DNA from 3 places in the Bradyrhizobium sp. USDA 376 genome. Region 2 is predicted to be linked to each of the others. Evidence: predicted binding sites of a transcription regulator. Region 2 holds the regulator's gene; each other region holds the start of a gene.
The links. The regulator PhoB, encoded in region 2, activates phosphate uptake and scavenging genes when phosphate is short. The targets are predictions, from matches to a motif close to TGTCATNNANCTGTCAT.

Region 1 (4,393 bases), 2.4 Mb from region 2:
AGCCGCGCCGAGGCCGGCCGGTCGAATACGTCAGGGTAGCGCGCGCGCATCTCGCGCGTATCGACCTGCTGCGGCCCCGTCACGTCCGCGCCTCCTTGCCGAACAGGCGGCCGCGCAGCCAGCCGGTGGTGATGTCGATGATGAAGACCGTGACGATGATGGTGAGCAGGATGGCGCTGACGTCCGAATAGTAGAACTTGCGGATGGCGACGACGAGCTCCTGGCCGATGCCGCCGGCGCCGACAAAGCCCATCACGGAGGCTTCGCGGACATTGATCTCGAAGCGCAGCAGCGCGTAGCTGGCATAGCCGGCCGTGACCTGCGGCACGATGGCGAACCGCATGCAGGAGAGCCAGCTGGCCCCGGTCGAGCGGATGCCTTCGACCGGCTTCATGTCGGCATTCTCGACGATCTCCGAGAACAGTTTTCCCAGTGCGCCGGTGGAGTGGATTGCAATCGCGAGCACGCCGGCCATCGGGCCAAGCCCGAACGCGATCACGAAGACCAGTGCGAACACGATGCCAGGCACGGTGCGGGCGAATTCGAGCAGACGCCGCACCGTGAAGCGCAGCCAGGGCGCGGGTGAAGTGTTCTCGGCCGCGAAGAAGTTGAGCGCGAAAGCGAAAGTCGCGCCGATCAGCGTGCCGACATAGCTGATCAGCACGGTCTCGCCCAACATCTTCAGCCATTTGCGCCAGCCCCACAGCCATTCGCCGATATCGGTCCAGACGCGCTGGCCGTTGTCGAGCGTGAGGATGCGATCGAAATAACTGACGAAGTTGCCGAAATAGGTGAACAGCGTGCGCAGATTCACTTCCGCGCCGATCGCGGCGAGAAGCAGCGCGGCGGCGAATACCGCAACGCCGAGCAGGAGACGAAGCCGCCTGCGCGCGACCGCCTGATTATAAGCAGCGTTCAGCGCAGCCAGTTGCTGCTCGGGCAGAATCGAAACCGCGACGGTCATAGGATCGGGGAGAGTGTCCGCTCAAAAGAGAAAGAGCCGGGTCCATCGACCCGGCTCGAGTAGCTCGTCCTGAAAGCTCAGGACGCCTTCTTCTTACGCAGCGCATCGACGAACTTGATCAACTCGATCGTGCCATCCCAGTCCTTGGTGGTGGCGGGATGGAAACCCTTCTTCTGGCCGTCGGAGAGACGGTCGAACGCGGCCTTGTCCTTGGCCGGCGCGTCGAAGAACGCCTTGGCGATGGCAGCCTTGGCGTCTTCCGGCAGGTCGGAATTGTAGGCATAGGGGCCGTTGATGATCGGCGCCGACTTGTGGATGATGCGGAAATCGCCCTTCTTCATCGCCGAGCCGTCGGCATTCTTCAGCATGCCCTTGATCAGCATCTGCGCCAGCGTGGAGTCGTCGTCGCTGGTCCACTGGTTGGCGGCAACGTCGACCGTGCCCTGCGCCAGCGCCAGCATCGCGTTCTCGTGGCTGCCGGTAAAGACGACCTTGCTGAAATAGGTGTCGGCATCCGGGATGCCCATCTTGTCGAGCTCGAAGCGCGGCACGTTGTTGCCAGAGGTCGAGTTCGGGTCGACGAGACCGAGGTTCTTGCCCTTGAGGTCATCGACCTTCTTGTAGGCGCTGCTCGCCTTGACGAAGAACACCGAATAGTAGCCGGTCGAGCCGTCGGCGTTGATGTCGTTGGCGAAGGCGTCGGTCTTGACGCCGGTGAGGCGGGCGCGGGCGAACGAGGCCGAGCCGTAGCTGGCGATGTGGATGTTGCCGGCGCGCTGGCCCTCGATGACGGCGGCGTAGTCGTTGGCGATGCGCAGCGTGACCTTCACGCCCAGTTCCTTGGAGAGATAGCTCACGAACGGCGCCCACCGCTCGGTGACGCCGGAGGCGTTCTCGGCCGGAACGACGGCGAAGGTCAGCTCGGGATATTTGGCCTTCCAGTCTTCGGCGGACGCGGAGGCGGTGAAGGCGAGCGCGGCTGCGCCGGCAATGATTAATCTGCGAGTGATCATGATACCCTCTTCATCGGTTGGGGTCGGTTGACGCAAAAACTGGCAACTGAACAGGTGCGCCGTGGCTCAGGCGGCCGCGGCGGTTCCGAGCGCCGGCACGCCCTCGGGCGCCGGGACAGGCATGCCACCCATGACGTCGGCGGCTTCGAGATCGTAGAGCTCGCGCGCAACGTGATCGGTCAGCGCGGACGGCGCGCCATCGAACACCACGCGGCCGGCGGCCATGCCGATCAGGCGGTCGCAATAGGTGCGGGCGAGATCGAGCGAATGCAGGTTGCAGAGCACGGTGATGCCGAAGTGCTTGTTGATGCGCAAAAGCGCATCCATAACGATCTTGGTGTTGCGCGGATCGAGCGAGGCGATCGGCTCGTCGGCGAGGATGATGTCGGGCTGCTGCACCAGCGCGCGGGCGATCGCCACGCGCTGCTGCTGGCCGCCGGAGAGCTGGTCGGCGCGCTGGGCCGCGAGCGAGGCAATGTCGAACTGCTCGAGCGCGGACATCGCCAGCGCCTTGTCGTGCTCGGGCCAGATCTGCGACAGCGAGCGCCAAGCCGGCATGGTGGCGAGACGCCCCATCAGGACGTTGGTGAGGACGTCGAGCCGGCCGACCAGGTTGAACTGCTGGAAGATCATCGCCGAGCGGGCGCGCCACTGCCGCAGCTCCTTGCCGCGCAACGCGGTGACGTCGATGCCGTCGAACAGGATGCGCCCCTGCGTCGGCGTCACCAGGCGGTTGATGGTCCGGAGCAGCGTCGACTTGCCGGCGCCGGATCGTCCGATCACACCGACGAAACCGCCGGGGGAGATTTGAAACGAAGCGTCGTCCACCGCGGCTTTTGCGCCAAAGCGGCACGTCAGACCTTCAACCACCAGCATGCAGGGCTCCAGAATAGCTGGAGCCAACCGCTAACGCCGGCGCTTGACACTTGTGTGACACGCGCGTTGCGGTGCGGCGATCCTACACACATCATCCCCTGTCATCGTCATGTCATGACATTGTCATCAAGCCACTCGAAGAGGATTGCCTGCCCTCGAACGTTCGGACGCAACATGGCCGGCAAGGTGCTTTCGGTCCAACCGACCATCGACGCTTCCGCGAAGCTCCATGAGACCAAACTCGGCGCCTACACCGAGGTCGGCGCGCGCACCATCCTGCACGAGGTTACGATGGGCGATTACTCCTATGTCGTGAACGACGCGCAGATCACCTACACCACGATCGGAAAGTTCTGCTCGATCGCGGCGATGACGCGCATCAACCCGGGCAATCACCCGATGCACCGCGCGACGCAGGCCCACTTCACCTATCGCTCCAGCGCCTATTTCGAAGGCGAGAGCGACGACACCGAGTTCTTCGACTGGCGGCGCCAGTATCACGTTCATATCGGCCACGATGTCTGGATCGGCCATGGCGCGATCGTACTGCCGGGCCGCAACATCGGCACCGGTGCGGTGATCGCAGCCGGCGCCATCGTCACCAAGGACGTGCCGGCCTACACCATCGTCGCCGGCAATCCGGCGCGCATCGTGCGGCGGCGGTTCTCGGAGGAGATCGCCGGACGGCTTGCGCGGCTCGCCTGGTGGGACTGGGATCACGACAAGTTGCGTGAAGCCCTGCCCCATTTCCGCAGGCTCGGGATTGAAGATTTCCTCGCCACGTATGAAGCACGGACAAGTTCCCCTCGCGACAGCAAGAAAAGCGCAATCGCGTGACAGACATTTTCCTTGAAGGCGGCCGGGCCCTGATCGGCACCGAACTCGTTGAAACGTCCTTGGCAGTGTCCGGGCCGGATATCGCGGAGTTGGACGCTTCTCGCGGCCGCGCGCGGCTCGCGATTGATGCGCGCAACCTGCTGGTGCTGCCCGGCATCGTCGACCTGCACGGCGATGCCTTCGAGCGGCAGATGATGCCGCGCGCCGGCGTCGACTTCCCGATCGACGTCGCGCTCGCCGACAGCGACCGCCAGGCCATCAGCAACGGCATCACCACCGTGTTTCACGCCACGACCTGCTCGTGGGAGCCGGGCCTGCGCAGCGCCGACAACGCGCGCGGCCTGATGGAGGCGATCGATCGGCAGCGCCCGCAATTCGCCGCCGACACCCGCTTCCACCTGCGGCACGAGACCTACAATCTCGACGCCGAGGACGAGATCGCACAGTGGCTCAGCGAGGGCCGCGTCGATCTGTTCGCCTTCAACGACCACATGGACGGCACCGTTGCCGACATGGCCAAGCCGCGCAAGCGCAACCGCATGGTGGAGCGCACGGGGCTGTCGAGCGAGGATTTTGACAAGCTGGTCGATCGCGTGGTCTCGCGCGCCGCTGACGTGCCGGCGTCGGTGTCGCGGCTTGCCGCGGCCGCCCGCGCGGCCGAGGTGCTGATGCTCTCGCACGACGATGCCACGCCGGCCATGCG
Region 2 (4,393 bases):
AACGCTCCGATGTCGTCCCGGACAAGCGCGCCTCAAGCGCGCGCAGATCCGGGACCCATATGTGGACGGCCCCCGTGGCACAAGAGGCTTGGCGGTCTGATCGGATCGCTTGCATCCATATGTCCGGCCTGTTGGTGCGGTTGATTTGAACCGCTGGCCAAGATGGTTTCCGCGACGCGAGCTCCAATCAACCACGCGACCTGGGTTCGGCCGATGGGTCCCACGGGATGTCTCGCACCTCGGATCGATCGATCCTACCATCTACTCCTCTTGCAGCTCCGGCTCGGCCGGTCGGGCGAACCCGATCGGCTGATCTGTCTTAGGCGGCAGCCGCGGATGCAGCCCGCATCCGAGCGCCGTCGTATCTCTCCCCCGTCACCATCAGCTTCCAGGCGATGCGGGCATTCTTGTTGGCGAGCGCCACGGCTGCGAGCTTGGGCGGCTTGCGCTTGAGCAGGGCCAACAGCCAAGGTGACGGATGACCGCGGCCGCACATGGCCTGCTTGATCACGGCGGTCGCTCCCGCCACCAGGACGCTGCGCAGCCGCTCGTCTCCAGCACGGGTGATCTTGCCGAGACGGGTTTTGCCGGCAGTGGAATGGTCTTTCGGAGACAGCCCAATCCAGGCCGCATAATGCCTTGCGGAGCTGAACGCGTGCGGATCCGGCGTCTTCATGATCAGCTCAGGCGCACCGATCGGCCCGATCCCTTGAATCTCTGCAAGGCGCCGGCTGTCCGGGTTGGCACGGTGCCAGGCCTTCAGCCTGGCTTCGATTGTCTTCAGTTCCTCCTGTAACTGCGCGTACTGGCGGCCCTGCTGCGCCAACAGATCGCGCGCCAGTTCCGGCACGCTTTCGTCTTGCGCGATCTGCGCCAACAGCGGCTCGACCTGGCTGAGCCCCTTGGCCGCCGTGATCCCGAACTCAGCCGCATAGCCGCGGATCATGTTGCTAAGCTGGGTGCGCCGGGCGATCATCTGCTCGCGCAAGCCCGTCAGCATCAACGCGGCCTGCTGCTCGGCACTCTTCACCAGCACGAACCGCATCGTCGGCCGGCTCATCGCCTCGCACAGGGCCTCAGCGTCGCGCCCGTCGTTCTTGTTGCGCTTGACATAGGGCTTCACGTGCTGTGGCGCCATCAACTTCACTTCGTGGCCCAGCTTGCCCAGCTCCCGCGCCCAGTAATGCGCCGCCCCGCAGGCCTCCATCCCCACCTGCGTCGCCGGCAGCTTGGCAAAAAACTCCAGCATCTGCTTGCGCGTCAGCCGCTTGCGCAGCACTGGCCGCTCCGCCGCGTCCACCCCATGCAGTTGAAAAATATGCTTCGACGTATCGATCCCAATTCGGATAATCTCGCTCACGGACGGCTCCCTTGTCTGAGATTTGCAACAACCTCATTCTGGCACACTGATGCCGTAGGGGGCCGTCCACCCCATCAGCCACCGCAAGGTGTGTGGTTACGGGGACTCGGAGTTACCTTTTCGCAAAACAATCACGCCCTGTGGTTATGGGTCCCGGATCTGCGCTTACGCTTGTCCGGGACGACACTGAGCGTGTGGCGACAGCTCGCCAAACAAACGCCTGCAAGCCTTACGTCTGCTCGGCCTTCGCAAAGCGATCATCGAGCGCGTAGCCCGCGCCGCGGACGGTGCGGATCGGGTCCTGCTCGCGGCCGAGATTGAGCAGCTTGCGCAGGCGGCCGATATGGACGTCGACGGTGCGTTCGTCGATGTAGATGTCGCGGCCCCAGACGCTGTCGAGCAGCTGCTCGCGCGAGAACACGCGGCCGGGATGCTCCAGGAAGAACTCCAGCAGGCGATATTCGGTCGGGCCAAGATCGATCGGCCGGCCCGAGCGCGCCACGCGGCGCTTCTCGCGATCGAGCTCGATGTCGCCATAGGCGAGCACGGTGGCGAGCCGCTCGGGGCTGGCGCGCCGCAGGAGGCCCTTCACCCGCGCCAGCAGCTCCGGCACCGAGAACGGCTTGACGATGTAGTCGTCGGCGCCGGTCGCAAGCCCGCGCACCCGCTCGCTCTCCTCGCCGCGCGCGGTGAGCATGATGATCGGAAGCTGCTTGGTCTCGGGGCGGGTGCGCAGCCGCCGGCACAGCTCGATGCCGGAGAGGCCCGGCAGCATCCAGTCGAGCACGATCAGGTCCGGGATGTGCTCCTTGAGGCGGGTGTCGGCGTCGTCGCCGCGCATCACCGTCTCGACGTCATAGCCGTCGCCTTCGAGGTTGTAGCGGAGAAGCTCGGTGAGAGCTTCCTCGTCCTCAACCACCATAATGCGTGCGCCCATCGGCTCGTCGCTCCTTGAGTCTTCAGGTATTCGGGACCGTCGTGGCGAAGGTCGTCATGTCGCCCTTCGGCCGCTTGTCGGTGATGGCCTGGCCCTCGATCATGTAGAACACGGTCTCGGCGATGTTGGTGGCGTGGTCGCCGATCCGCTCGATGTTCTTGGCGCAGAACATCAGATGGATGCAGAACGAGATGTTGCGCGGATCCTCCATCATGTAGGTGAGGAGCTCGCGGAACAGCGAGGTGCAGATGGCGTCGACTTCCTCGTCGCCCTTCCACACCGCCATCGCCGCCGGCAGATCGTGCGCGGCATAGGCGTCCAGCACCGACTTGACCTGCTGCTGCACGAGATCGGTCATGTGTTCCAGGCCGCGGAACAGTTTCAGCGGATGGAAATCGGTCTCCAGCGCGGCAACGCGCTTGCCCATGTTCTTGGCGAGGTCGCCGATGCGCTCCAGATCGGTCGCAACGCGCATGGCGCCGACGATCTCGCGCAGATCCACCGCCATCGGCTGACGGCGCGCGATGGTGAGCACGGCGCGCTCCTCGATGCGCTTCTGCAGCGCGTCGAGATCTGCGTCGGTGGTGACCACGCGCTGGCCGAGCGCGACGTCGCGGCGGATCAGCGCGTCGACGGAATCGACGATCATGCGCTCGGCAATCCCGCCCATCTCGGCGACCAGGCGAGTGAGCTCCTGGAGGTCGGTGTCGAAGGCTTTTGCGGTATGTTCAGAACCCATGTCCTGTCTCCTCAGCCGAACCGGCCGGTGATGTAATCCTGCGTGCGCCGATCGCTCGGCGACGTGAAGATCTTGCTGGTGTCGTCGAACTCGATCAGCTCGCCGAGATACATGAAGGCGGTCTTGTCCGAGACACGCGCCGCCTGCTGCATGTTGTGGGTGACGATCGCGATCGTGTAGTTCTCGGACAGCTCCTGGATCAGCTCCTCGACCTTGGCGGTCGAGATCGGGTCGAGCGCCGAGCAGGGCTCGTCGAACAAGATCACCTCGGGGCGCACCGCGACGGTGCGGGCGATGCAGAGGCGCTGCTGCTGGCCGCCGGAGAGCGACAGGCCCGAGGCGTTGAGCTTGTCCTTGACCTCGTTCCACAGCGCGCCGCCGCGCAGCGCCTTCTCGACGCGGTCGTCCATCTCGGACTTCGAGATCTTCTCATAGAGACGGATGCCGAAGGCGATGTTCTCGTAGATCGTCATCGGGAACGGCGTCGGCTTCTGGAACACCATGCCGACGCGGGCGCGCAGCAGGTTGAGGTCCAGCTTGGGGTCGAGGATGTTGGTCTGGTCGAGCATCAGCTGACCGGTGACGCGCTGGCCCGGATAGAGGTCGTACATCCGGTTGAAGATGCGCAGCAGGGTCGACTTGCCGCAGCCCGACGGGCCGATGAACGCCGTGACGCGGTTGGTGCCGAGCGTCAGGTTGATGTTCTTCAGCGCGTGGTGCTCGCCGTAATAGAAGTTGAGGTTGCGCACCGTCACCTTGGCGGGCGCTTCCGGCAGCGGCTGCTGCGAGGCCAGATGGGCGTTGGAACTCACGGATACGGAAAGATCGGTCATTTTGCAGTCCTCTCGGCGCCGAGGATGCGCGCGCCAATGTTCAGGGCAAGCACGGTGATCGTGATCAGCAGCGCGCCGCTCCAGGCGAGCTGCTTCCAGTAGGCGTAGGGGCTCTGCACGAAGTTGTTGATGGTGACCGGCAGGTTCGCCATCGTCTTGTTCAGGCTGAGGCTGAAGAACTGGTTCGACAGCGCGGTGAAGAGCAGTGGCGCGGTCTCACCGGCGACACGGGCGGTGGCGAGCAGCACGCCGGTGATGAGACCCGACCGGGCCGCACGATAGGCGATGCGCTTGATCACCAGCGAGCGCGGCAGGCCGAGCGCGGAGGCCGCCTCGCGCAGCGCATTCGGCACCAGCAGCAGCATGTCCTCGGTGGTGCGCAGCACCACGGGGATCACGATGACGGCGAGCGCGAGCGCGCCCGCAATCGCCGAGAATCCGCGCATCGGCACCACCACCGCGCCGTAGATGAACAGGCCGATGATGATCGAGGGCGCCGACAGCAGGATGTCGTTGATGAAACG
Region 3 (4,393 bases), 4.6 Mb from region 2:
CCGGTCGATGCCGAGGTCATATTTTCGCGGAATGTGCACGATTGCGGGAAGACGGGCGGTCCGGGGGGCAGCCCTCCACCTGATTCGCTGGCCCATGGCCGGCCCGGCTTGCTGGCACGTCGGGGGCGCGCTAGGACAGGGCATGGCCGTGTCCTTCTCAAACGAACGTATCCGGCGATGACGACGCCCGTTGCGCTCACCATTGCCGGGTCGGATTCCAGCGGCGGCGCCGGCATCCAGGCGGATCTGAAGACCTTTGCCGCGCTCGGCGTCTATGGCGCCTCCGTGATCGCGGCGCTGACGGCGCAGAACACGCGCGGCGTCACCGGCATTCACGCCGTGCCGGCCGAGTTCGTCACCGCCCAGATCGATGCGGTGTTCTCCGACCTCGACATCGGCGCGGTGAAGATCGGCATGGTCGGCCAGGCCGACAGCATCGATGCGATCGCGGCGGCGCTGTCGCGCTGGGAGCCGCGCCACATCGTGCTCGATCCCGTGATGGTGGCGACCTCGGGCGATCGCTTGCTGGCGTCCGAAGCCGTCGACGCCTTGCGCACGAGACTGATGCCGCTGGCCTCTGTGATCACGCCGAACCTGCCGGAGGCCGCGGCTCTTCTCGGCGAGCACGTTGCGGCGAGCGAGGCCGAGATCGAGGCCCAGGGGCGGCGGCTGCTGGCGCTCGGCTGCCGCGCGGTCCTGATCAAGGGCGGGCACGGCGAGGGCGCCGAGAGCATCGACTATCTCGTCACCTCCGGACACACGACCGCGCTCGCCGCGCCGCGCATCGCAACCCAAAACACCCATGGCACCGGCTGTTCGCTGTCCTCAGCGGTCGCAGCGGGGCTCGCCAAGGGCGAGGATCTGGAGCTTGCCGTGCGCAACGCCAAGGCGTGGATCAGTGCAGCGATCGCGGCTGCCGACCGCTTCAGCGTCGGCCATGGCCACGGGCCGATCCATCATTTCCACAAATTTTACTGACGGCGTGCGTTCGCGCGGCGCAGTCGCGCCTCCGTTAACCAATAAGGCCATGCGGTTCCGTGGTTTTGCGGACACCGCTGCGGCGCCATGTCGCCTGATTGTCGCATGCGACTGATATTCGCGGGGAAGGGCGAGGCAAGGCGTGATTCGTATTTGAAGGTGCCTCAAGGGTTCAATCGGTCATCCCCCTGTCACGGGACATTGTTACAGGCTGGCGCATGGGAAGTTACGATGTGAGTGACGAGAGCCCGGAGCGGCGCTTTCGCACGTTGTTCATCTCCGACGTTCATCTCGGAGCCCGCGGTTCTCAAGCCGACCTTCTGCTCGACTTCCTGCGCTACCATGATGCCGACACGATCTACCTCGTCGGCGACATCGTCGACGGCTGGGCGCTGAAATCGAGCTGGCACTGGCCGCAGTCCCATAACGACCTCGTCCAGAAGCTTTTGCGCAAGGCGCGCAAGGGCGCCAAGATCATCTACATTCCCGGCAATCACGACGAGTTCCTGCGCAACTATTACGGCACGCATTTCGGCGGCATCGACGTGGTCGAGAACACCGTCCACACCGGCGTGGACGGCAAGCGCTATCTCGTCATCCACGGCGACATCTTCGATCTCGTGGTGCAGAACGCGCGCTGGCTCGCCCATCTCGGCGACAAGGCCTACGACTTCGCGATCCAGATGAATCGCTTCGTCAATTTCTTCCGGCGCATGTTCGGCGTGCCCTATTGGTCGCTGTCGCAATGGGCCAAGCAGAAGGTCAAGAACGCCGTCAATTATATCGGCGCGTTCGAGCAGGCGCTCGCCGCCGAAGCGCGGCGGCACGAGGCCGACGGCGTGATCTGCGGCCACATCCACTATGCCGTGATCCGCGACGAGGCCGGCATCCGCTACATGAACTGCGGCGACTGGGTGGAGAGCTGCACCGCCCTGGTCGAGCACGACGACGGCCATTTCGAGATCATCACCTGGGCGGACCAGTTGCAGAAGCCGGCACAAGTCCCGCAGGTCGCAGCGAGAGCTGCATAACAAGGGCCATTTGATGCGCATCCTGGTCGCGACCGACGCCTGGCACCCGCAAGTCAACGGTGTGGTTCGGACGCTGACCAAGCTGGCTGATGCCGCCAAGGGGCTTAACGTCGAAGGTCTTGGCGTTGAAGGTCTTGGCGTCGAGTTCACGTTCCTGACGCCGCAATCGTTCCGTACCTTTGCGATGCCGAGCTATCGCGACGTGCGCCTTGCGATGCCGCGTCCGGCGCGGATCGCGCGGCTGATCGAGGAGGCGCGCCCCGACAGCATCCACATCGCGACCGAGGGGCCGATCGGCCTGATGGTCCGCCGCTATTGCCGCCAGCGCAAGCTGCCGTTCACGACCAGCTTCCACACCCGCTTTCCCGAATATGTCCGCGCTCGCGTGCCGGTCCCGGGCTCGCTGATCTGGCGGGCGCTGCGCCGCTTCCATGCGCCAAGCCGCGCCGTGATGGCGGCGACGCCGGCGCTTGCACGTGAGCTGACCGAGCGCGGCTTCGACAATGTCGTGCTGTGGCCGCGCGGTGTCGACACCGGCCTGTTCCACCCCCGCGCAGTCGATCTCTGTCTGCCGGCGCCGGTGTTCCTGTCGGTCGGCCGCGTCGCGGTGGAGAAGAATCTCGAGGCCTTCCTCGACCTCGACCTGCCCGGCACCAAGGTGATTGTCGGCGACGGCCCGGCGCGCGCCGCGCTCGAAGAGGCCTATCCCGATGCGATCTTCCTTGGTGAGAAGCACGGCGAGGAACTGGCCGATATCTATGCCGCCGCCGACGTATTCGTGTTCCCCAGCAAGACCGACACGTTCGGCCTGGTGCTGCTGGAGGCGCTGGCGAGCGGCCTGCCGGTCGCGGCCTTCCCGGTGAAGGGTCCTCGCGACGTCATCGGCGATGCGCCGGTCGGCGCTCTCGATCACGATCTGCGCAATGCCTGCTTCGCCGCGCTCGGTGTCTGCCGGCAGGACTGCGTCGAATTCGCCGCCAACTACACCTGGGAGGCCTCGGCACGGGTCTTCATCGACAGCATCCAGGCGGTCGGGGCGGTGCTATCAGGCAGGAATGGGGCCGAGCCGGTTAGTTTCGTAGCCTGAAACCAGGGTTCATCGCGCGGAGGTGTCTTGCCCGCGCTCAGGCTGGCGCGATAAGTTTGGGCCATGACCGAACAGCTCCTTCCGATCGGCCCCGCCGACATCGATGCCGCAGCGCGCGTGATCGCGCCCTACGCCATCCGCACCCCGCTGTTGTCCTTTCCCGTGCTCAACGAGCGCGTCGGTGCCAAAGTGTTCCTGAAGCCGGAGATGCTCCAGCGCACCGGCTCCTTCAAGTTCCGCGGTGCCTTCAACAAGGTGTTCTCGATCCCGCAGGACAAGCGCGCCGGCGGCGTCGTCGCGTTCTCCTCCGGCAACCACGCCCAGGGCGTGGCGGCGGCAGCCAAGATCCTCGACATGCAGGCGACGATCGTGATGCCGGCGGATGCGCCGCTGTCGAAGCGCGAGCGCACCAAATCCTACGGCGCCGAAGTCGTGCTTTACGATCGCGACAAGGATGATCGCGAGGCGATCTCGCGCGGCATCGCCGAGAAGCGCGGCGCCACACTTGTAAAACCCTATGACGATCCCTTCGTGATCGCAGGGCAGGGCACCGCCGGCCGCGAGATCGCGGAAGACATGGCAACGCTCGGCCTCAGCCCCGATATCGTGGTGGCGCCGGCCTCCGGCGGCGGCCTGATCGCGGGCGTCGCGACCGCAGTGAAGGCGCGCTATCCGCAAGCCGAGATCGTGGTGGCCGAACCCGAGGCGTTCGACGATCACGGCATCTCTCTGACCGCCGGCCATCGCGAGCCGCATCCGCCCGCGGGCCGCACCATTTGCGACGCGCTGATGGCCTTGATGCCGGGCGAGATGACGTTTGCGATCAACAGCAAGCTGCTCGCGCGCGGCGTCACGGCATCGGACAAGGAAGTCGGTGCGGCCGTGGCGTTCGCCTATCGTGAGCTGAAGCTGGTGGTCGAGCCGGGCGGGGCGGTCGGCCTTGCCGCACTGCTTGCGGGCCGCCTCGATGTGGCCGGCAAGAACGTCGTCATCGTGCTCTCAGGCGGCAATGTCGACGCGGATCTGTTCGCCGAGCTGGTGGCCTAGCCGTCATTCCGGGCCTGCGCCTTGCGGCGCATCCCGGATTGACGACGTCCAATAGCTGACATGAAGAAAGGGCAGAGCGTTTCCGCTCTGCCCTTTGTTGTTGTACGGTTCGCCGCGATCAGTGCATGACGCCGCGGTGGTTGTTGCCGCCGCCCATGCTCGGGGCCTGGTTCATCGACTGGCGGAAGTTGTTGCCGCCGTTGCTGACCGTGCGATTGGTCGTGTTGAGCTGCGGCCGGTTGGTCTGCAC

Region 1: a site for PhoB is predicted at 2,964-2,980, ahead of phnC (phosphonate ABC transporter ATP-binding protein). Genes of this name have one in related genera too.
Region 3: a site for PhoB is predicted at 1,157-1,173, ahead of ACVJ19_RS37160 (UDP-2,3-diacylglucosamine diphosphatase). Genes of this name have one in related genera too.

What each region holds. Positions count from the first base shown of each region.
Region 1 is NZ_JBSSGN010000001.1:905,540-909,932, forward strand. It holds gene phnE (phosphonate ABC transporter, permease protein PhnE) at 1-50, opposite strand, end outside; gene phnE (phosphonate ABC transporter, permease protein PhnE) at 80-964, opposite strand; gene phnD (phosphonate ABC transporter substrate-binding protein) at 1,042-1,977, opposite strand; gene phnC (phosphonate ABC transporter ATP-binding protein) at 2,044-2,853, opposite strand; gene ACVJ19_RS04160 (chloramphenicol acetyltransferase) at 3,028-3,690, shown strand; gene ACVJ19_RS04165 (alpha-D-ribose 1-methylphosphonate 5-triphosphate diphosphatase) at 3,687-4,393, shown strand, end outside.
Region 2 is NZ_JBSSGN010000001.1:3,321,554-3,325,946, reverse strand. It holds gene ACVJ19_RS15530 (IS110 family RNA-guided transposase) at 320-1,360, opposite strand; gene phoB (phosphate regulon transcriptional regulator PhoB) at 1,590-2,297, opposite strand; gene phoU (phosphate signaling complex protein PhoU) at 2,320-3,036, opposite strand; gene pstB (phosphate ABC transporter ATP-binding protein PstB) at 3,048-3,869, opposite strand; gene pstA (phosphate ABC transporter permease PstA) at 3,866-4,393, opposite strand, start outside.
Region 3 is NZ_JBSSGN010000001.1:7,881,894-7,886,286, reverse strand. It holds gene thiD (bifunctional hydroxymethylpyrimidine kinase/phosphomethylpyrimidine kinase) at 178-978, shown strand; gene ACVJ19_RS37160 (UDP-2,3-diacylglucosamine diphosphatase) at 1,197-2,009, shown strand; gene ACVJ19_RS37155 (glycosyltransferase family 4 protein) at 2,023-3,096, shown strand; gene ACVJ19_RS37150 (threonine/serine dehydratase) at 3,160-4,143, shown strand; gene ACVJ19_RS37145 (caspase family protein) at 4,262-4,393, opposite strand, start outside.